Regions from separate parts of the Paenibacillus chungangensis genome, predicted to be linked through region 3. Evidence: riboswitches for the same ligand, from Rfam matches in the RefSeq annotation. Region 3 holds a riboswitch; each other region holds the start of a gene.
What was found. A riboswitch is a leader RNA that binds a small molecule or an ion and turns the genes downstream of it on or off. The one in region 3 is predicted to bind cyclic di-AMP.
Positions count from the first base shown of each region.

Region 1: another riboswitch for cyclic di-AMP. It lies ahead of ACFQ2I_RS00230 (C40 family peptidase); the one in region 3 lies ahead of ACFQ2I_RS03635 (potassium channel family protein).
Region 2: another riboswitch for cyclic di-AMP. It lies ahead of ACFQ2I_RS10565 (KamA family radical SAM protein); the one in region 3 lies ahead of ACFQ2I_RS03635 (potassium channel family protein).
Region 4: another riboswitch for cyclic di-AMP. It lies ahead of ACFQ2I_RS18545 (hypothetical protein); the one in region 3 lies ahead of ACFQ2I_RS03635 (potassium channel family protein).

Region 1 covers NZ_JBHTJZ010000002.1:42,953-48,832, reverse strand. Annotated here, with positions in the region: gene ACFQ2I_RS00240 (GNAT family N-acetyltransferase) at 1-381, opposite strand, end outside; gene ACFQ2I_RS00235 (glutamine--tRNA ligase/YqeY domain fusion protein) at 461-2,134, opposite strand; cyclic di-AMP (ydaO/yuaA leader) riboswitch at 2,313-2,445, shown strand; gene ACFQ2I_RS00230 (C40 family peptidase) at 2,450-2,968, shown strand; gene ACFQ2I_RS00225 (MFS transporter) at 3,131-4,360, opposite strand; gene ACFQ2I_RS00220 (ABC transporter permease) at 4,608-5,522, shown strand; gene ACFQ2I_RS00215 (carbohydrate ABC transporter permease) at 5,536-5,880, shown strand, end outside.
Region 2 covers NZ_JBHTJZ010000011.1:203,598-209,477, reverse strand. Annotated here, with positions in the region: gene ACFQ2I_RS10570 (ABC transporter ATP-binding protein) at 76-1,800, shown strand; cyclic di-AMP (ydaO/yuaA leader) riboswitch at 1,875-2,048, shown strand; gene ACFQ2I_RS10565 (KamA family radical SAM protein) at 2,237-3,352, shown strand; gene deoC (deoxyribose-phosphate aldolase) at 3,462-4,151, shown strand; gene ACFQ2I_RS10555 (aldose epimerase family protein) at 4,335-5,216, opposite strand; gene ACFQ2I_RS10550 (peptidylprolyl isomerase) at 5,345-5,880, opposite strand, start outside.
Region 3 covers NZ_JBHTJZ010000005.1:270,099-275,978, reverse strand. Annotated here, with positions in the region: gene ACFQ2I_RS03645 (hypothetical protein) at 1-1,684, shown strand, start outside; gene ACFQ2I_RS03640 (TrkH family potassium uptake protein) at 1,838-3,184, opposite strand; gene ACFQ2I_RS03635 (potassium channel family protein) at 3,199-3,864, opposite strand; cyclic di-AMP (ydaO/yuaA leader) riboswitch at 3,976-4,115, opposite strand; gene ACFQ2I_RS03630 (helix-turn-helix domain-containing protein) at 4,258-5,130, opposite strand; gene ACFQ2I_RS03625 (Gfo/Idh/MocA family protein) at 5,266-5,880, shown strand, end outside.
Region 4 covers NZ_JBHTJZ010000035.1:11,224-17,103, forward strand. Annotated here, with positions in the region: gene ACFQ2I_RS18535 (ABC transporter permease) at 1-392, shown strand, start outside; gene ACFQ2I_RS18540 (ABC transporter permease) at 400-1,182, shown strand; gene ACFQ2I_RS18545 (hypothetical protein) at 1,263-1,700, opposite strand; cyclic di-AMP (ydaO/yuaA leader) riboswitch at 1,703-1,864, opposite strand; gene ACFQ2I_RS18550 (MBOAT family O-acyltransferase) at 2,019-3,425, shown strand; gene ACFQ2I_RS18555 (DHHW family protein) at 3,437-4,711, shown strand; gene ACFQ2I_RS18560 (aldolase catalytic domain-containing protein) at 4,809-5,768, shown strand.

The DNA of each region.
Region 1 (5,880 bases), on a different contig from region 3:
TCCCAATAGCGTCGTCAATCCAAGCCGCGGGCTTTCCGCGATAGCTCGCTCCAGCATCAGCGATCCCAGACCGCAGCGGCGGTAAGGCTCAGAGATGTAGATGCTGATCTCGGCTGTAGCGTTGTAAGCGGGGCGGCCATAAAACGACTGAAAGCTGAGCCAAGCGGACATTCCCCCGCTAACGGCATCGTGAACGACCCAGATCGGGCGTTCATGCGGCGTACGAGACCGGAACCAGTCGAGCTTGCTCTCTACCGTCACAGGCTCCACATCCGCCGTCACCATTCTGCCCGGTATCGTCGCATTATAAATAGAGACGATCTGATCCAAGTCCTCCGGCTCTGCATCTCGTATAACAAATTGATCGGATAGCTGCAGCATATGTATATCCCTCTCTCGGATGTATAGGGAAGCGGCCCGCCAAATTGATGAATGGGCGGACCGCTTAATCAGGCTTCCGTTAAGCTTGTGCCGGATTGAACGAGCTCTTCAAGGAGACGATGCGGTTGAACACCAGCATCTCGCCGTCAGAATCCTTGGGATCGACATTAAAATAGCCGTGGCGGAAGAACTGGTACTTGTCCCCGCCCTTCGTCTCTGCCATATTCGGCTCCACATAGCCGTGCTCCACAACCAGCGAAGCAGGATTAATCTTCTCCAGGAACGACTTCCCTTCCTCTTGCGCTTCATCTATTATGAGCGGTTCCAGCAAGCGGAATTGCGCAGGGACGGCGGCGGAAGCGTCCACCCAATGGATCGTACCCTTCACCTTGCGCCCCGTGAACCCGCTTCCGCTCTTCGTCTCGGGATCGTACGTGCAATGCAGCTCCACCACATTGCCGTCCTCGTCTTTGACTACATCCTGGCAGGTAATAAAGTAAGCATGCTTCAACCGCACCTCGTTGCCTGGGAACAAGCGGAAGTATTTCTTGGGCGGACTCTCCATGAAATCGTCTTGTTCGATATATATTTCGCGGGAGAAAGGAATTTGGCGCATGCCCATCTCCTCGTTCTCCGAGTTGTTCTCTGCGTCCAGCCATTCCGTCTGGCCTTCCGGATAATTCGTAATGACCACTTTAAGCGGCTTGAGCACCGCCATGGTGCGAGGCGCCTTCAGCTTCAAATCTTCGCGGATGAAAAATTCTAAATTGCGCTCATCCACCACGCTATTGCTCTTGGCAACGCCGATCTCGCGGCAGAAGGTGCGGAGCGCTTCCGGCGTGTATCCGCGACGACGCATCCCGCTAATCGTCGGCATACGTGGATCGTCCCAACCGTCTACGACGCCTTCATCCACCAGCTGCTTCAGATAACGCTTGCTCATGATTGTATTCGTCACGTTCAAGCGGGCGAATTCATACTGACGCGGCGTCGCTTCCATCTCGCATTCCGAGATAACCCAGTCATAGAGAGGGCGGTGATCTTCGAATTCCAATGTACAGATGGAATGCGTGATGCCTTCAATGGCATCTCCAAGCGGGTGCGCGTAATCGTACATCGGATAAATGCACCAGTCATCTCCCGTGCGATGGTGATGCGTATGAGCGATGCGATAGAGCACAGGATCTCGCAGTGAGATGTTAGGAGACGCCATATCCATCTTGGCTCTCAGCACAAACTCCCCGTCCTTGAATTCGCCTGCGCGCATGCGCGCGAACAGATCCAGATTATCCTCTACGCTGCGGTTTCTTCCCGGGCTTTCCTTGCCCGGCTCTGTCAATGTGCCTCTCATCTCCCGCATCTGCTCAGCTGTCAGATCGCATACGTACGCCTTGCCCTTCTTAATGAGCAGCACTGCGCGATTGTACATCTCCTCGAAGTAATCGGAGGCGAAACGCAGCTCATCCCATTGGAATCCGAGCCATTTCACATCTTCTTGTATGGCCTCCACATATTCCGTATCTTCCTTCAGCGGATTCGTATCATCGAACCGCAAGTTCGTCCTTCCCTTGAACTCGTCAGCCAATTCGAAATTAAGACAGATTGACTTGGCATGCCCGATATGCAAGTACCCGTTCGGCTCGGGCGGGAAGCGAGTGACGACTTCCTGCACCCGACCGCTCTGCAAATCATCAACAACGATATGGCGAATGAAATTAGAGGATGAAGACTTGTTTTCTGTTGCGCTTTCCATCACGATCAACCTTTCCCACGGTACATATTTATCCTACTATAATACACAAAAATAATTGAAATTACACTTGTTATGACCGCCTGCAGCAGAATACTCTCATAACACTCTCAGAATCCATTAAAAAATTCTCACTTTCAACACAAAAGAACATTTTGCCAGTATGATTAGCTTAGTTAAAACGAATAAATTGCCTAATTCCCTTCAGAGGGATACGGGGGAACCACTTTGGGTGAATTGATTCCTTCTGGGAATCATAGGGGACCTTCAACCGAACCCCACAGCTAACCTCGTCGGCACCGGAAGGAGTTTCACGTTTTGAAGAAGAAGATCAGCGCCTTATTCGCAGGACTTGCACTGCTGCTCGCATTCCAGGCGGGAGTCGTCATGGCAAGCTCCGAAATGCAAGAGAGTATCGATAAAGTCATCGGAACCAAGTATAAGTATGGCGGCAACACGACCAGTGGCTTCGATTGCTCCGGATTTATCATTTATATCTTCAATCAGGCGAGCGTCGACCTGCCCCGCAGATCGGCAGACCAGGCAACGGTAGGCACTAAGGTAGCCAAGGCAGACTTGAAGCCGGGGGATCTTGTATTCTTCGATACTAGCGGCAAGAATAATGGGAATGTATCGCATGCAGGCATTTATGTCGGGGACGGAAGCTTCGCACATGCCTCCAGTAGCCGTGGTGTGGTCATTGACAAGCTGGACTCTTCCTATTACAAAACTCGTTACGTAACGGCTCGCCGCGTATTGGATGAGGAATCCTATCAGGCTTTTGCCGTAGAGGCGGTAGAGGAGAAAGAAGTCCAAGTAGCTGCAGCTAAGAAGTAATCGATATATTGAAATAATGGCGGTGCAGGATTCCATCCTCGCACCGCCATTTTTAATGTCCCCTTATTTCGCCATAACGCTAACCTTCGCCTTCATATTGCCGAATTTCAACGTTACTGTCGTTCTCCCCTTGCCTTGGACATAACCGATCGCCGTTAGTCATTATGTAAGGGTCAGCTTGCGCTTACGACCGAGCACCAGCATCACGATAAGCAGAACAAGAAGCGCGCTTACAAGCACAGCAATGTACCACAACGTCGCTCCTGCATGGAAAGCATCCATCATCCAGCCTGTCATACGAGGGAAGATCGCTCCGCCAAGCCCGCCGAAGGCGACAAGTATGCTCGTTGTCCGCTCGGTCATGCCGGGCAGCAGCTCATTCGCATAGACCAGTGCAATACCGAACATGCCGGAGAAGAACAAGCCGCACAATGCGGTTAGTATGAGCATGCCCGTCAATCCTTCGACGATGCTCATCAGACTGATGACAACCGTCGCGCCTATCGTCGCATAGACCAGATAGCGGACATAGCCGATCCGATCGGCCAGTACTCCGGCGAATAGTCGTCCGACAACGACCATCCCCCAGAATAAGCCCAGCACAGCGGCTGCTCCCGCTTCTTCCATGCCGGATCTTGCAATCATGATGGAGGGCAGGTAATTGGAGAAGCTCATCTCCATGCCTACGTAAATCATGAAGAACAGAGCAGACAGCGCGAGGAACGGAAGGGCCGAATACGCATATCCATACACGCCTGCTTGCCCCCTCTTGCCATGCTTTACAGATACGGCGGCATCGGGTGAATTCACTTTACCAGCAGAGTGCTGCACGGCCAACGAATCGTCCGTCTCATTGCCGAAGGACATCGACAGCCACAGCACGAAAGTGATGCCGGAAAGCGCAGCCAGAATCGGGAACGACAGCTGCCAGATATGATGTTGAATAAGAAAAGCTGCCGTAATGGGAATAAGCAGCGCGCCCAGACCGAAGAATGTCTCCAGACGGCTAACAGCCGAAGCCTTGCCATTCTTCACCAGATCGATGACCATGGCGCCGACGATCGCTTCCGTCATGCCGAAGCCGAAGCCGGCAAAGGGAGCGACAGCGAGCATCCAGCCCCAAGGGAGCAATAAGCTGTAAGCCGCTTCGCTTACGGTGAGTACGCCCATAGCAAGCAAGACGACTCCCCGCTTCCCCATCTTGCCCGATAAGAAGGGCGCCGACAACACTCCCGCAAGAAAACCGAGAAACTGATTCATGATCCACTGCCCGCCATCCTTATACGCCAGACCGTAATGCGCCATCATCGGCTCCAGCACAGCTCCTCCGACCACATGGGCAATCCCGATCACAAGATATGAGAGACAGCCGATCCATATCAACCTCTTCATTCAGCAATAACCCCTTTAAAACTTAATCTATCCTGCCATCACATTGAATTTCTTCATTATATACGAAATAGTGTCGCTTTTGATGATCCTGAAAAAATGTACACTTTTTGTTCGCATTATCGATGCCATGAAAGAATCGTGATGCGATGAAGAAGTAGCGATTGAACCGTCATGCCGGATGGCATACAGTTAAGTCAACTTCGCGAAGGCAATATCCATCCCGATGAAAGGAGATGAAAACGCTCTTATGAAATTCAGTCATATTCGATCTTCGATCATTCGGGATCGGTATCTGTACATTATGCTCATCCCATTCCTGCTGTGGTACATCATCTTTCAATATAAACCGCTTTACGGGCTGCAAATCGCATTCAAAGACTTCAGCGTGTGGAAAGGTATGGCGGATAGTCCCTGGGTAGGCTGGAAAAACTTTATCACCTTTTTTGATAGTCCTTATTTTATCAGGACCTTGCGAAATACGCTTATCATCAATTTCTATCAGCTTATTTTTGCCTTTCCTGTTCCGATTGCGCTTGCCTTGCTGTTGAATGAGATCCGTAATGCCTTGTTCAAAAAGACCGTTCAGACACTGACTTATTTGCCTCACTTCATTTCAGTCGTCGTCGTAGCAGGTATTGTGACCAATTTCCTGGCACCTAGCAACGGCATCGTCAACCTGGTCATCAGCATGTTCGGCGGGGAGAAGGTCTATTTCTTGACGCAGCCGGACTATTTCCGGACGATCTTCATCGCTTCTATGGACATATGGAAGGAAGCCGGCTTCAACACGATCGTCTACTTGGCAGCAGTTACAGCCGTTAACCCGGCTCTCTATGAAGCCGCTGTCATGGATGGCGCCAATCGCTGGAAGCAGACGATCCATGTCACCTTGCCGGCGATGATGCCTACGATTGCGATTATGCTTATACTGAAGATCGGCTCGATGATGGAAGTGTCCTATGAAGCGATTATTCTGCTCTATCAGCCCTCCACTTACGAGACGGCAGATGTGATCAGCACGTACGTCTATCGCTCAGGGTTGCAGGAGGGACAGTATGATCTTGCCACGGCAGTTGGACTGTTCAACGGTCTTATCGGCTTGATTCTTGTCTTATTCGCCAACAGAACCAGCAAGAAACTAACGGAAACCGGGCTATGGTAAAGGGGGGGAGCCGATGAAACCAACATCAGGAGAAAAGATATTTGCCGTATTCAATTATATAGCGCTCACTCTATTCGCTTTGGCCGCCTTGTATCCGTTCGTCTATGTGCTGTCCGCTTCCCTAAGCTCTTCGGAAGCCGTCGTGACAGGCTCTGTCTGGCTGTGGCCGATTGATATCCAGCTGCAATCCTATTTGAAGGTCGTGCAATACGAAGGCATATGGATGGCTTACGCTAACACCATCTACTATACTGTAGTCGGCACGGCATGCAGCCTTCTGCTTACCGTTCTGGGCGCTTATCCGCTGTCCAAGCAGCGGCTGCTGGGCGGCACGTTCCTCAGCTTCATGATCGCCTTC
Region 2 (5,880 bases), on a different contig from region 3:
CCATTCTATTGATAACCATTATCAACACTTGTCGGTTAATTCGACAGAACACAGAAGAGAGAAGAGGAGCAAAGAATGCTGCGACGATTTTTTTCTTATTATAAACCGCATAAGAGATTGTTCCTGCTGGACTTCTTCAGCGCGGTGCTGCTTGCGATACTGGAGCTTGTATTTCCGGTCGCAGTCGGATATGTGATCAGAGAGCTGTTGCCGAACGGCGATTGGGGGATCATCGTTGCTGCTTGTGCCGTGTTGCTCGTCATATATGCCATTAATACGGTGCTTACCTTTGTCGTCAACTACTGGGGACATATACTTGGCATCAATATCGAGACGGAGATGAGGCGGCGGCTGTTCAATCATATTCAGAAGATGTCCTTCCGCTTCTTCGACAACAATAAGACAGGTCATCTGTTGTCCCGCATGACCAACGACCTGTTCGAGATCGGCGAGGTGGCTCATCACGGTCCGGAGGATATGTTTATTGCCATCATGACGTTGCTTGGCGCGCTTGGCATCATGGTCTATATTAACCCCGAGCTTGCACTGCTCACCTTTGCTATTGTGCCACTTATCTTGTGGTTGGTGTTGTTTTTCAACAAGAAAATGACGGTTGCGGTTCAGAGGCTGCTGAAGGATATGGCGGATTTCAACGAAAGGGTAGAAGATACGGTGGGCGGCATTCGCGTCGTACAATCGTTCGCTAACGAGAAGTATGAAAGAGGTCTGTTCATGGAAAGTAATCTGCGCTTCCGCCTGGCGAAGATTCTATCCTACAAAATTATAAGCATGAACAATTCCATCACCTATATGCTAATGAGACTTGTATCGCTGTTCGCCCTCTTGGCGGGCGCCTATTATGTGCTGCAGAAAGGAATGAACTACGGCGATTTTTTCACCTTCCTGCTGCTGACGAACATATTCTTCAAGCCGATTGAGAAAATTAATGCCGTTATCGAGAGTTATCCAAAAGGCATTGCCGGATTTAAACGCTACATGGAGCTGATGGATACGAAGCCGGACATTGTAGACGCTCCCGGCGCCATAGCAGTCGATCAGTTGAGAGGCGATATTCAATATCGCAACGTGACGTTCGGTTATGAAGGCGAAGCGAAAGTGCTTCGGGGCATCAATCTGACGATAAAAGCCGGAGAAACAGTTGCCTTCGTTGGGCCGTCCGGTGCGGGCAAGACGACGCTGTGCAGCTTGCTGCCTCGTTTCTATGAGCTAGACGAGGGAAGCATCTCGGTGGACGGCTATGATATTCAAGAGATGAAGCTGGAGTCGCTGCGCAGAGGGATTGGCATTGTTCAGCAGGATGTATTCATGTTCGGAGGCACGATACGTGACAATATCGCCTACGGCAAGCTGGATGCCAGCGACGAGGAAGTATGGGCTGCGGCGCGCCGTGCGCAGCTTGAGAGCTTTATCAGCGAACAGCCGCAAGGACTTGAGACGGTGGTGGGGGAGCGAGGCGTCAAGCTGTCCGGCGGTCAGAAGCAGCGTCTGGCGATCGCCAGAATGTTCCTGAAGAATCCACCGATTCTAATTTTGGATGAAGCGACTTCCGCGCTGGATACCGAGACGGAAGCGGCGATTCAGCAGTCGCTGGCCGAGCTGTCCGCAGGGCGTACGACACTGGTCATTGCCCATCGACTTGCCACGATCAAAAATGCGGATAGAATTGTCGTGGTCACAGAGGATGGCATTAGCGAGCAAGGCCGTCACGATGAATTGGTTGCGGCGGGCGGTATTTACAGCCGTCTGCATGCGGCACAATTTGCCACTGCTGCGCACTGATCGACTTGTTAAAACATTGTGAATGCTGTTGAATCGCGTTCGGAGCAGTTGACGTCTGTCAAATGTTGACTTACACTGGAATAGCGCTTAATTTCCAATGCTAGGCATTGGAAAGCGGGGGAACCAATTGTTGCGAAGCTGCCTGGCAGCTACGCACGGGGCGAATAGATGGAGCGGCAGCGCTCGTCTTAGGGGACCATCTTACCCGAGTCCGTCAGCTAACCTCGTCGGCAGTGGATGGGTCACAAGCATAGTGAATCGTGAATACGTTTGATCTGACCCTGGTGCATCAAGGGCGGATTCGGACAGGATGAACCTGCCCGCTCCGCTTCAAGATGCTCGGACCGCTTGCGTCCGAATGCTGGGGTCATTTTTTGTGGGGATCGGTACCATCCACTGGCATAACGCGCAGACCAAATTCTGAGGAGGAGTTGGAATGCCGCAGCCTAAATACATTATGAAGCTGGACAAGATTGCAGAAATTCCAGAACGCGAGCGGGAACTGCTAAAGCCAATTACGGAGAAGTTCGCGTTCAGGGTGAACGATTATTACTTGTCGCTGATCGACTGGAATGATCCCGACGATCCGATCCGCAAGCTCGTTATTCCGAACGAAGGCGAGCTGATGGAATATGGCAAGTGGGATGCTTCGGACGAGGAGGCCAATTATGTCGTGCCGGGCTGCCAGCATAAGTACCGGACGACGGCGCTGCTCATCGTATCGGAAGTATGCGGGGCTTATTGCCGTTACTGCTTCCGCAAGCGGCTGTTCCGTAATGACGTGAAAGAAGCCGTCTCTAATGTGGAACCGGGTCTCGCTTACATTGAAGAGCATCCGGAGATTAACAACGTGCTGCTGACGGGGGGAGATAGCCTGATTCTGGGCACGCCGAAGCTGCGATCCATTATCGAACGGCTGCGCAGCATCGATCATGTGAAGATTATCCGTCTGGGCAGCAAGATTCCCGTATTCAATCCAATGCGCATCTATGAGGATGAAGCACTGCTGCAGCTCATCTCTGAATTCTCCACCCCGGAGAAGCGAATCTATGTCATGGCGCATATCAATCACCCCAGGGAGATTACAGAGGAGGCCAAGCGCGGCTTCGAAGCGTTACATAAGGCAGGGGCGATCGTCGTGAACCAGACGCCGATCATACGGGGCATTAACGACGATCCCGAAGTGCTGGCTGAGCTGCTGGATCAGCTGTCATGGGCGGGCGTGACGCCGTATTACTTCTTCATTAATCGACCGGTCGCAGGTAATCGCGACTTTGTCGTGTCGCTGGAGAGGGCATATCAGGTAGTTGAGGAAGCGAAGGCCAGGACGAGCGGTCTCGGCAAGCGAGTCAGACTGTCTATGAGCCATTCCTCCGGCAAGATTGAGATATTGGCGATTGCGGGTGGCAAGGCCTACTTGAAGTACCATCAATCGCGGGAAGGACAGTATGGGCAGTTCATGGTGCTGGATTGTCCGAAGGAAGCGGCATGGTTCGACGACTTGCCGGGCAGCGAGCGTTATTGGCAGGCGAAGGAGGAGGTTACGGTCTAGGCAAGTAGACAAAGGCCTGTACGCGTCTGTGATATAATATATTCGTCTGTAGTAAAGACTAGGAAAGCGGAACATATCAGAACAGACAGCAGAACAGGGGGCAATGGCGATGGGGAGCGCATTACAAGCATCGGAGGCTAATATAGCTGCATTGATCGATCATACATTGTTGAAGGCCGACGCTACGGCAATGGAGATTACGAAGTTGTGCGAGGAAGCGCGGGACTATTCATTCGCGACAGTGTGCGTCAATGCTAGCTGGGTGAAGCTTGCGGCGGAACAACTGAAGGGGGGCCCAGTCGGCGTGACGACGGTCGTGGGATTCCCTCTTGGTGCGACAAGCTCGGCGTCCAAGTCGTTCGAAGCGGCTCAAGCAATCACGGACGGTGCGACGGAAGTGGATATGGTGCTCCATATCGGTAAGCTGAAGTCGGGCGATCTGGAGGCGGTAGAGGCCGATATTGCAGCTGTCGCTGAAGTGTGCAAGGGCAAGGCGGTGCTGAAGGTTATACTGGAGACGGGCATGCTGACGGATCAGGAGAAGGTTGCGGCATGTGAGCTATCCAAGCGTGCGGGAGCAGACTTCGTGAAGACGTCGACCGGATTCGGGAAAGGCGGAGCCACGGTAGAGGACATTGCGCTGATGCGAAGCGTGGTGGGGCCGGAGCTTGGCGTGAAGGCGTCAGGAGGCGTTCGTGATCTGAAGACAGCGCAGCAGATGATTGCTGCAGGGGCGACTCGTATCGGCGCCAGCTCCAGCATCGCAATCGTAACCGGAGGTCGAGGCGAAGGGTACTGATGATGGAATACGTATGCTGAATAGGCAAGCTGACGATTTCGATAGACCATCCACAAGTTTGCGTGGATGAAGGTGACGATCACATGCGCTTATCAGGTTCATACAGTATAAGGACAGCCGGGAAGCAGCCGTAAACGGTCGCTCCCCGGCTGTCCGAGTTTATTTATGGTATGCCTTCAGCCGTTATGCCCGGCTAATGATCAGGTTACAGGAGAGCGTCTCTCCCGCTTCCAGCAGGACCAGCTCTTCCTGACGATTCAATTCGCCCGTCTCGGCCATCCATGGCTCTACGCAGATGAAGGGATGGTCAATTACAGACCATAGCACAACATATTTGAAGGGATCGTCATAGCGCATTCGCACCTTCACGCCTTCACGTATCGGGAAGGCGATCTCACGTCGCTCGGCGTCCAGCAGACAGACGGATGCCCCACGATTGTTCAGATCGATCACGCCGGTGTAAGGCTTCACGACATTATCGTTGTAATCCACATAGCGAGTAGCGTCGGTATCATAAGGAATCGACTTGCTTCCCTCGATGGCGAAGTAGGGATGGAACCCTGCGTAGAACGGCATGGCGCCGGAGCCCGCTTGTCCGCAATTGCGGTAGTGCTGGCGGGTATGCAGCTCGCCGCCGACAAGGGCATAGGTGAATTCCAGCTCGTAGTGGAAGGGGTAAGCGGACAGCGACTCCTTGTTGCTCTGCAGGCGCAAAGTTATTGAAGCTTCGCTATTCGTGCTCGTGCTGATCACTTCCCAAGGCGACGTGCGTGCGACGCCATGATTGGCCATCTCATAACGTGTCCCAGCCCACTCGTAGCTTCCATTCTTCAGATGTCCGCAGATCGGGAACAGGATAGGATTGCCTCCCCGGATATTGGCGGTTGGGTGCTCTAATGTCGCCTTATCCAGATAGAAGAGCTCTTCTCCATGCAATTGGCAGCCGATGACGATGCCGCCCCGCTCCGGGCAGACCAGCACTCTGGACGAAGTGCCCGGCTCCTTCAACTCGTATATCGTGTACGTATCCTCATATTGGCTTACTTCGAATTGGCTCACGATCATGACCTCCATTTAAAATAAACTTCTACGTTCTCATTCTGCCCGAAACGGAGCAATGCGTAAAGGGCGGATCGCCGGAAGATACGAGGTATCCTCAAGCAATCCGCCCGAATGGCTAGTATAACGACGTATTATTCCGCCGAAGCTTCGCCGCTTTCACTGCCTGCTGTACCGGAAGCTTCTGATTCAGCTTTCTCCTCAAGCGTATTCGTAATGATGGCTTTCTCGTGCTTCTCCTGCAGCCACGTATTGGTCAGAGGATTAGCTTCCTGGTTGAGCAGCATCGTGCGGATCGCAGCTCTCTTCTCTTCGAAGACCGGCTCCTCAGCCGGCTTGCTGTCCGTCTTCTTAATAATATGATAACCGAAGCTCGACTGGACGATATCGCTCACTTCGTTCACTTCCAGAGCGAAGGCCGCTTCTTCGAATTCCTTCACCATTTGGCCCTTTCCGAAGAAGTTCAGATCGCCGCCGGCAGCAGCCGATCCTTCATCCTTGGATTTCTCCATCGCCAGCTCTGCGAAGTCAGCGCCGCCTTCCAGCGCCGCAACTACCGCTTTCGCCTCATCTTCCGTTTCTACAAGAATGTGGGAAGCGCGGATCTGTTCCGTAGTAGACCAGGTCGCTTTATTCTGATCGAAATATTGCTGCACCTCATCGTCGGTTA
Region 3 (5,880 bases):
GATGTGGGCGTTCCTGCAAAATCGCTCCTGGATGAAGGTGTTCAAATTGTACGACGGAACGCCGGCTCCGAATGAAACGCTGACATTCACTACCTATGCGCAAATAACGAATGACGGCCTGCAGGATGCCCGCTTCAAGGATATCATATCCGCATCCGACTTCCACGTACCGGCGCAGCTGAATGTTCGCATGTCCAAGGTGCTGCCGCCTGCGGCGGAGCAGCCTTACTGGAGCATCGATCCGGAGCACGATATCGTATGGACCGTCTCGTCCGAGGAACTGCAGGAAGGGGTATCCGTTCCTTTCGAGCTGGAGAAGTGGGATATCGTGAAAATATCGTATGAGCTGACAGCTCTCGATTCATTCAATCGTCTGGAAGCGCAGGACACCGACGCCGAACTGTTCGGCTGGAACATCGACAGCGCCAACCGGGCCCTCTTCATCCGCTCAACCTCCGGCTCGGGCGGCAATAGGCCTCATGCGCAGACGATGCCGCTCCGTCTATCGCTCAGCTTGAATGCGGACAACTTCTTGTCCTACAGCGCCCGACTTCTATTCCCGCTGGAAGACGAGATTGCGGTAACGCTTCAGCCGCAGCCTGCGCCGGCCGCTCAGCCGTATACGGCTCCAGCCGCCGATGGCCCGCTGCACGCCAGCGAGTATATTTATCCGGTGCAATCGCTCATGCCTGCCCATTCGACTAGCGGAGATGTCATTGTTGATGATTTCTACAATGACAGAGGGAAGTTATTCCAAGCGAATGCTGTCGGCGATCAGGTTACATTCCAGTTCCCGCTCCCCGCGCCGGAGCAAGAATATCAAGTGCTGGCCAATTATGCCAAAGCAAAAAACCGCGGCATCGTCTCGATGCAGTTAGACGGCTTGCAGCAAGGCGCCGTTATTGACGGCTATACGACAGCCGCTCTGCCTCAATGGGCGCAGCATGAGAACGTTCTTGGCATTGATCAGGGGACACGCGTGCTTGCAGAGGGATCGCACGCGGTTACGTACGAAATTACAGGCAAGAACAGCCAGTCCTCCGGTTACTACGCCGGCATCTATGATGCGCTCGTGTTGAAGCCTATCGCTGCCGCTGGAAGTACAAGCTCCCCTGGGAAGCCTGTATTATCCCACGACAACGGGCATGACCACGGCATCAAGGACGGCCGCTACAATATCGCCATGAATATGTGGTGGGGAAATAATGGGACTAGCTACAAGCTGTATGAGAACGGAAAGCTGCTGGATGCAGAGTGGCTGCTTGACAAGGGGACGTCCGCTCAATCCGTCACCACCTCCGTCTATGGCAGAAGCAACGGCACATATCACTATTATGCAGTATTAAGCAACGCATACGGCGAGACGACTAGCGATGAGTTGGTCGTAACGGTAACGGATGCGAATCCCGCCAAGCCGATTCTGTCTCACGACAATTGGGACGGAGACGGACAGTTCATCATTGATATGAACATGTGGTGGGGCACGAACGGCTCCGTGTACCGATTGTATGAGAACGATACGCTAATCGATACGCAATCCATCGCCTCTTCTACCCCTGACGCCCAGCATGTGGTAACGGCGGTAGTAAACAAACCGGCAGGCACATACGTCTATTACTGCGAGCTTGTGAACGATGCGGGCGTAACGCGCAGTGACACGATTACTGTTATTGTAGAACCATAATCGGCTTCACGTGAAGCGCCGACCATACTAACTGCTCACTGGCTTGTCAGCTTGCCAGCTGGCTGCCAATTCTATCAAGGGTCTGCCTCGCCGCTTCCTGAAGGAAGAGACGTCGGCAGACCCTTTCTTATCCTTCCAATCTCATAGATGCCGTTAGCCGACAAGCACCTTCTCTTCCGGATAGCCGATCTTGCTCTCCTGCTTATGGCGCGCCAGTGCGTAAGCCAATGTAAGAGGCCCCAGCCGGCCAATGAACATCGTCGCAATGATGATGAGCTTGCCCGCGACCGACAGGTAAGGCGTCACGCCCAGCGACAAGCCTACCGTCCCGAATGCCGACGTCGCTTCGAACAGCAGGTCGATGAATGGGACCCCCTGCTCGGTGATAGTCAGCAGGAAGGATACCGCCATCACGACGCCAAGCGATATAATAATGACCGCAAGCGCTCTTAATACGATATCGTAGCCGATGCGGCGGCCGAACAGCTGCACTTGCGTTCGGCCTCTGACACTGCTGTACATCGCCACCAGCAGAATCATAAGCGTATTCGTCTTGATTCCGCCGCCCGTAGATCCTGACGAAGCTCCGACGAACATCAGGAAGATCATGAAGAACTGCGTGGCGGCAAGCATGCCGGCAAGGTCAATGCTATTGAAGCCGGCTGTTCTTGTGGTCACGCTCTGGAAGTAAGCGGACCATAATCGCTCGCTCCAGCTCAGATCGCCGAATACGGCGGGATTGAGAAGCTCCAGGCAGAAAATGACGAGAAATCCCGCCAGCGACAGGAAGGTGGAAATTAAAAGGACAATTTTCGTATGCAGAGAATAACGACTCCACCTCCTGTGCTTCAGCAAGTCCACAATGACGACGAACCCGATGCCGCCGCCGATAAACAGCAATGAAAGAACGATATTGACGACCGGGTCGCCCACAAAGCCGCTAACACTATCCGGCCAAAGCGCGAAACCGGCGTTGTTAAAGGCGGAGACAGCATGAAATAAGGCATAATACGCCGCTTCCGCAGCACCCATCTCCGGCAGCCAGCGCAGCCATAGCAGCAGCGCGCCAATGCCTTCGAAGACAAAAGCGATGGCCGCAATGCTGAATACGAGCCTGACCAGCCCTTGAATGGAAGCGGACTTGGTGGATTCCTGTATAAGTATCCGATGCTTGAGACCCAGCCGCTTGCCGAGAATGACCGCAATGATGACGCCGTAGGTCATGAAGCCTAAGCCCCCGACTTGAATCAGCAGCATAATGACGATCTGCCCGAATAGGCTAAAATCGCTGCCTGTATCCAGCACGACGAGTCCCGTTACGCAAACTGCTGATGTAGAGGTGAACAGTGCATTGAGAAAACCGATCGATTCGCCATCGGATGAAGCCGTCGGCAAATCCAGCAGAAAGGCGCCCATCACGATGATCACGGCAAAGCCGATAACCATCCATTGGTGCGGACTAAGCTCCTTCTTTTTGTATACCTTGAATGATTGCGTCATGGGGCAGCCCCCTCTTATTCCCCGATAAATTTCTCGAAACGGTTAATATCGCGATTGTTGCCGATGATGACAAGAAGATCGCCGGTGTAGATCATATCGTTCGCATGAGGCGACACAACCAGCTCATTATTGGCTCTTCTGATCGCCATCACATTGCAGCCGAATTTTGCCCGAATATTGGATTGGACTAGTGATTTCCCATTTAATCGCTGAGGGGCGATAATCTCTACCAGACTGTGCTCCGGCGACAGCTCCAAGTACTCCACCATATTTTGGGAGGTAATGCGATGCGCGACGCGTATGCCCGTATCCCGTTCCGGATGAACAATATGATCGGCCCCCACTCCTTCCAGCACGCGCTGATGATAATCGCTTGTCGCCTTGGCTGTAATATGCTTGAGGCCGATATCCTTCAAGATCAGCGTCGTCAATATGCTGGCCTGCAGATCGCCGCCGATCGCGACAATGGCGTGATCCATATTTTTGACGCCCAGCTTTCGCATGACGCTGTCATCGGTGGAATCCGCCTGGAACACATGCGGCAATATGGAAGCGAACTCCGACACTCTCCGTTCGTCCTGGTCAATGCCCATTACTTCAAATCCGAGAGACAGCAGCGTTTTTGTTACGCTTCCGCCAAATCTGCCGAGACCGATCACTACAAAATGTTTTTTTTTCATTCGAAACACATCCTCTTTCCGGACTGAATTGGAGTAGAGAGCAAAAAAAGAACAGCAAAAAACCACAGAGGCAAAGGTCCTCTGTGGTCGAAAACGATCACAAGTATACACTTCCTCTCTCGAACAACGCTTACGAGGTTAGCTGTCGGATTCGGGATTCGAGAATTCCCTACCACAATTGTGGATTCACCCCTGCGGCAGTGTGCCGCGATGGTTCCCCCGCTCTATGCAAGATTAAGCGTTCCGTATATTCAATTATTGAGTTAAGCCTTACTCTACTCCTATCAAACACAAAAGTAAAAGTCCATTGAGAGCTGATTTTTCTCAAATTCGGTCAAATCTCTCTATTACAGCGTTTACAATGGGGATATAATTATCCAGACTTCCTCTCGCTCAGCTCAACATCCGATCCCTGAACTGCTTGGGCGTGCAGCCATTGAATCGCTTGAACAGCTCATAGAAGTGCGCCATGTTGTCGAGTCCCACTGAGCTGGCGATATCCGAGACGGTGCGATCGGTCATGACAAGCATCCGCTTCGCGGTTGCGATTCGCTTGCGGTTTACATATTCCGTAAAGGATACACCCGTTTTCTTCTTGAAATATCTGGAGAAATAAACATAGCTCATACCGGCGATTTTGCTCACTTCCGCCATATCGACTTTGCCGTCAAGATGATTATCAATATACTGAACGACAGGTTTAATCACGGAAGCGTCCACTTGCTGATGGGCGGCCAGCACATTGCGGTCGTCATGCCGCAGCATCGCAAGCATGAGGTGCTTGATGTGCATGCTTACGGCAATCTCATACCCCTTCTCCTTGCCCATCACTTCATCGTGAATCAACCGCATAATGGAGCCGATCTCCTCCTGCAGACTTTTATTGCGCATGAGTATATCGTTCAGCTCATCAAGCGGCTTCAACACTTCCATGAAGTAGCCCATATAATTCATCATGGCGGCATCGAAGTACGGCTCCAGGTCCACATGCAGCACGATATAATTCACATACTGTCCTTTGCGGGTTACGCCCCTGTGCAGTTGCGAAGAGCCCAGCACCATAACTTCACCGGGCTTCAACACATAATTTTGAGACGGTGTGTGGATCTCATGAACCCCGTCCAGTACAAGAACAAATTCGATTTCTTTATGATAATGCCATTGCAGCTGATGAGCGGGGTCCACCTCGCCTGCCGCAGCGAATTGCCACACTTTCAGACAAAGCTGTGGATTCTGGTAATGAATAGGCTCCTGATAGATGTGCACGTTACTCCTCCTCACTGAGCGTCAGGTTGAATATGGATATAAAATGCGTTAAATCCCGCATATACTGGAACGCAATATATCGGTAAGATCTACGTGTAAGCGTTAATCTACTTATACTAATAGGGAGATGAATACATGAAAGTTGCGGTATTGGGCTGCGGCGGACTAGGCTCGATTCATGCCAATATTTATGCCAAGCTTGACGGCGTGGAATTGACCGGCGTATGCGACATCAGGCCGGAAGTCGTTCAGAACATTTCGAATGAGACCGGAGCTCCTGCATTTGCTTCCTTCGAAGAGATGCTGAGCGGTGCAGAATTCGATGCGATAAGCATTGTTCTGCCTACGTATTTACACAAAGAATATACTGTGAAGGCGGCAAAAGCAAGAAAACATATCATTTGCGAGAAGCCGATCGCTCTAACGCCTGAACAGGCGGAGGAAATGATCGCTACATGCCGAGAAAACGATGTACAGCTGTACATCGGACATGTCGTCCGCTTCTTCCCGGATTATGTCAATATGAAGGCAGCGATTGACGCAGGACAACTGGGCAATCCGGGTGTCGCTCATGCCAGTCGGATTGGCGACCATCCAGGCAAGGCAAGGCAATGGTATTACGACAAGGAGCTTAGCGGAGGTATTATTAAGGATCTGATGATTCATGATCTGGACTTCCTGCGCTGGACGCTTGGAGAGGTCGACACAGCCTATACGCAGCATACGAATCGGGATGGCGTGGAGTACGCC
Region 4 (5,880 bases), on a different contig from region 3:
TGCCGCCGGATGTGTTCACATTCATCCTGTTCACACTTGCGCTCATGCTCGCTCTTCTGCTGGTAACGGCCATATCCATGCTGATCTACATTTCGGTGTTCTGGACGATGTCTCCCGTCGGCTCCATTCTGATGGTGGGGGTGGCAGGCGAATTTCTGGCGGGCTTGATTATCCCTGTGCCGCTCATGCCATCGTGGCTGCAATCCATCGTCATACTGCTGCCCTTCCGTTATACGGCAGATTTCCCGTTCCGGGTTTATTCGGGGCATATTCCCAAGCTGGAGGCTCTGACTGGCATCGGCGTGCAGTTCCTGTGGTTGATTCTACTTATCGGTGGTGGCTACTGGCTTATGCAGCGAGCGCTTCGCGCCGTAGTCGTGCAAGGAGGCTAGAATACTTATGAAGCTGTACTTTCAATACATGTCCATCCATTTTAGATCGCAGATGCAATACCGGACGTCGTTTTTTCTGTTGAGCATCGGTCAATTCTTTATCCCGTTCTTTGTATTTGCCGGTATGTACTTTATGTTCGAGCGGTTCGGACAGCTGCAGGGCTGGAGCTTCTTCGAGGTGGCGTTATGCTACGCGGTCATTCACTTGTCCTTCTCGCTTAGCGAGAGCTTGGCGCGAGGCTTCGATGCGTTCTCCGCTCTTGTCGTGGCGGGCGGCTTCGACCGTCTCTTGGTCAGACCACGTAATACAGTGCTGCAGGTGCTCGGCTCGAAGTTCGAATTTACGCGCATCGGTCGACTTCTTCAGAGCATCATCGTGCTTATCTGGTCCGTGTCGAACCTGCCACAGGTTTGGTCGCTTTCGAAGCTTCTGACACTTGCTTTTATGGTGCTGAATGGCGTATTTATTTTCACAGGCATCTTTATATTGGCAGCGACGCTATGCTTCTGGACGGTTCAAGGCTTGGAGGTGGCGAACGTATTCACGGACGGGGGGCGGGAGATGGCGCAGTATCCGCTTCATATTTATGAGAGGCCTGTATTCAAATTCTTTACTTTCATTATCCCCTTCGGATGCGTGACGTATTATCCGCTGCTGTATCTGCTGGACAAGGAGGAAGGAAGCCTGTTGTCGGGCATTCTTACGCCGCTTGGCGGCGCCTTGTTCCTACTTCCGTGCCTGCTGGTATGGCGAGCGGGGGTGAAGCACTATCATTCCACCGGCTCATAACAACAATAAGCCCAGAGCTCATCTGCGAAGAGCTCTGGGCCACTGTCCATGCTGTTCATGAAGACATGCAATTGCTGTGATTAATCAATCGAGATATAAGCGATCGCGCGTTGCTGCAGAACCGATTCCTCTGCATGAAGCGATGTGGAGCCAGGTTGACCGGCCTGAAGCGTAAGCTGTGTCAATGCAGTTGCGAACATGGCGGTCATGCGGCTGTCGGCATCATGCCATTCGGCAATTCGCTCCGTGAGCCTTTCCGTAAGCGAGGATAGCGGGAATTGTCCGATAAAGGGGCGTAAGTGATGGCTCCAATCATCCAGATCAAGCGATTCAGTCTCGCATAGGAACTGTTCGCTCCATCCATAGCCGTATTCGCTCGTTAATCGAATACAGACTCGATATCCGGCTGCATCAACCGCAAGGGCGGGTATGACGAATAGCTCAATTCGGCTAATCGTCAGATGCTGCGGCTGATCCGCCGGAAAGGGGGAATCATTAACGCTAATGGACAGCATCATTGCATCTCTCCTTTTTCCGCTTACGAGGTTAGCTGTCGGATTCGGGCTAGAGAGAAGGCCCTACCGGGGGTACAACTCCCCGGATTCACCCCTTGCATGCGAATCATCGCCTGCATTGGTTCCCCCGCTTTTTCGAAAAACGAAAAATTAAGCGTTTATGTTTACATAATATTTTAGCGCTATTTTTTCCATTTGTAAATGCGCAATTAGGTGGAAGCCGAAGGCCGAGCTTGTGATGCTTGTTCTCTTTTTCCCACTGATTTGATATAATTTTGGAAATGTTGATAAACGGCATAGACATAGCTGGGAGTTGGGGACGTGGTCTTTTCAAGCTTGTTTTTTTTGTATGTTTTTTTGCCGCTTTTGTTTCTATTCTATTTTTTATCCAAGCGTACAAGCTATCGGAATGGCGTATTAATTGTCGCATCACTGTTGTTCTATGCGTGGGGGGAGCCAATCTGGGTCACCCTGCTGTTGCTGTGCGGCTTGAACGGATACTGGTTCGCCCACTACATCCATCGGCATAAGGGAACAAGGACGGGCATGTGGTTAACTGCCGCGGCTGTAAGCGTCAACCTGGTTATATTGGGCTTCTTCAAGTATGCGGACTTCTTCATCGCCAATCTGAACTTGCTGCCCCGGGTAGACCTTCCCTACACAGAAGTGGCGTTGCCAATCGGCATCTCATTCTTCACTTTTCAGATGATGTCTTATCTTGTTGACGTATATCGGGGCGATGTGAAGCGGCCGGGTACATTCACCCATGTTCTGCTTTATGTGTCCCTCTTCCCGCAACTAATTGCGGGACCGATCGTGCGGTATAAAGATATCGAGCATGAATTTCAGGATAGGCGGTTTTCCTGGACCTCATTCAGCTCAGGAATTACCCGGTTTGTCATCGGACTGGGCAAAAAAGTGATATTGGCTAACGGATGCGGCGAGCTTGCCCCGCTTTTCCTTGATAATCAACTGTCCGAAGCGACCGTGCTGGGAGCCTGGTTCGGCATTCTGTTGTTTGCACTGCAAATTTATTTCGACTTCTCCGGTTATTCCGATATGGCGATCGGGCTGGGCAAGATGGTAGGTTTCACCTATCCGGAAAACTTCAATTATCCTTACATATCGCGTTCGGCAACGGAATTCTGGCGCAGATGGAACATGTCGCTGGGCAGTTTTTTTCGCGATTATGTGTACATTCCGCTCGGCGGCAATCGCAGATGGCAAGCTCGTAATCTGCTCGTTGTCTGGTTTCTGACAGGGCTATGGCACGGAGCGAGTTGGAACTTTATTTTTTGGGGACTTTACTTCGGCTTTCTCATTTATATCGAGAAGCTGTTCCTGCTTCGTCTGCTGCGCCAACTACCGGTTTTTCTGTCTCATATATATGCTACTGTTGCCATGCTTTTGGGCTGGGTTTTTTTCTACTTTACGGATATGTCGTCGGGCATACGCTTTTTCAAGACGCTGTTGGGGCTGGAGAAAGCGAAGCTGTACAATCTTGAGCTGCAGATTTATGTGATGGATCATTTGTTCTTTCTAATCGTGGCTGTTGTCGCCTGTACGCCTCTGCCGAAGCAGCTTGCAGCCGCCTTATCGGCTCGACTCCCGGCGATGGGGAGGCTTCGACCGCTTTCCGTCCCACTCTTTAATGCGACTGTTCTATTTATATCGACAACGATGCTTGTAGGCAGCACCTACAATCCGTTTCTGTACTTTAGGTTTTAGGGGGCGAAGGGATGAACCGTGAGAAGTGGAATGTTGGCTTGTTCTTCGCCATCCTGGCGGCTTTCTTTCTATTGAATCTTTTTTTTCGCAGTACGGCGGAAGTGTCGCAGACGGAGCAGCGCACGCTTAAGCAATGGCCGGATTGGTCCGTGAGCAGCCTGCTGAACGGCGATTACGGGAGGGATGTGGAGGATTACTTCTCCGACCGCTTCGCGTTCCGAAGCGGATTCATCGCTGCTGGCAGTGGCCTTAGCGCATTGTACGGCATTACCAGCGGAGAGGAAGTGTCCATTCAACTGTCCGTGGGCAACAATATGCACGTCATTGCAGACAGCAAGCGCCTTGACGATAATGCAATTCCAGGGGCGAGCGGCAGCCAGCATGAGGATGACAGTGACGGCAAGAAGGGGAGATATCTCGTCATCGGCAATCGGGCGATGGAGATTTATTATTACAGACAGCAAGCAGCGCAGAAGTATGCGGCAGCGGTCAACGCTTTTGCGCTGAAAGCGAAGGCCGTGAAGAGTGTGAAGGGCATCTATACGATGCTTGTGCCGTCCTCTATCGAATATTTGAACAATGACAAATACCGCAAGCTGTCTCCCTCTCAAGCGGCTGCAGCGAAGGAGGTGGTGAAGCATCTGGCTCCTGGAGTGACAAATGTGCCCGTCTATGAACAATTGGAGCAGCATGCCGACGAGTATATTTATTTCAGGACCGACCACCACTGGACAGCTCTTGGCGCTTATTACGGCTATGTCAGTTACTCGAAGGCGGCTGGCAAAGAGACGTTGTCTGTCGAAGACTACGAGTGGCAGGAGCGGGGGACGTTCCTGGGCACGACCTATGCTGCGACGTTGGGCGAGGGAATGAAGGACGATCCCGATCAGCTGTTCCTGTATAAGGCGAAGGAAGCCACGTTGACAGCCGAGAATATGGGCAAGATGGTTGGAATGCCGGTAATCGATCAGTATGCGACCGGCTACAGCGCTTTTCTTGGGGGCGACACTTCCGTTGCCGTCATCTCTACCGAGCAATCAGACGATCGTATTCTCATTATTAAGGATTCCTACGCCAACGCCTTTGCTCCGTTCCTCATCCCGCATTACGAGGAGATTCATCTGCTGGATTTGCGTTATTATAAGGGAGATGTATATGACTATATGGAGCGGAACGACATCAACGATGTCCTGTTCCTGAACAATGCGGCGGTTACTTCTCATTCGGGCTTTACGGAAGTGCTGGAGAAGCGGCTGGGGCTGAACCTGGCGAATGACAAGAAATAATAGCGAAAATTGCTTTGCGTTCCATCATTAATTGAAGTATGATGGTAGATAAAATCTAATTAAATGAACTCATGTTCAACTTAAAGGAGCATCTGACATGCAATCGAAAACTAGCCACTGCAAAATTGTCGACTGTACGATTCGTGACGGCGGACTCGTGAACAACTGGGATTTCAGCGTAGAATTCGTCAGCCATTTATATAATAGCTTGAACGAAGCAGGCGTTGACTATATGGAGATTGGCTATAAAAACTCGCCGAAGCTGCTCAAGGGCGCTGATCAGGCGGGGCCATGGCGTTTCCTGAACGATGACTTCTTGAAGAAGGTCATCCCGAACAAAGGAAGAACGAAGCTGTCTGCGCTCGTAGATATCGGTCGTGTAGACGAGAGCGACATTTTACCGCGCAGCGAGAGCATGCTGGATCTGATCCGCGTAGCTTGCTATATTCAAGATGTCGACAAGGCACTGGAACTGGTGCGAATCTTCCATGATCGCGGGTATGAGACGACCTTGAACATAATGGCGCTGTCTAACGTGATGGAGAATCAGCTTATTGAGGCGTTCAAAGCGATTAACGACAGCGTCGTAGACGTCGTATATATTGTGGATTCTTACGGCAGTCTGAAGCCGGAAGACTTCAGCTACTTAGTGGACAAATTCAAGGAGCATCTGCCGAACAAGCGTCTGGGTGTCCATGCGCACAACAATCTGCAGCTGGCCTTCGCCAACACGCTGCTGGCGGCTGGCAAAGGTGTTGAGCTGCTGGACGCTTCTGTATACGGCATGGGCCGCGCGGCGGGTAATTGCAACACGGAGCTGCTCGTATCGGAGCTGCAAAATGCGAAGTACAACGTTCGTCCTGTATTGGATATGATCGAGAAGTATATGATTCCTCTTCGCGAGAAGGAAGAGTGGGGATACATCATTCCTTACATGATTACAGGCATACTGGATGAGCATCCACGTTCCGCGATGGCGCTGCGTGCGACGGAGAACAGGGATAAGGCGGTCGACTTCTACGATCAGCTGACGACTCCCGAGATGGCAAGCAAGTAAGGAGAATGGAAGTGAAGTCCGCATCGCACGCTTGACGTGCTGTGCGGGCTTTTTTTGTCACAAATCACTGCTATAGATGGCCTCTCTCACCAAAACAGATCGTTGTGGCAGA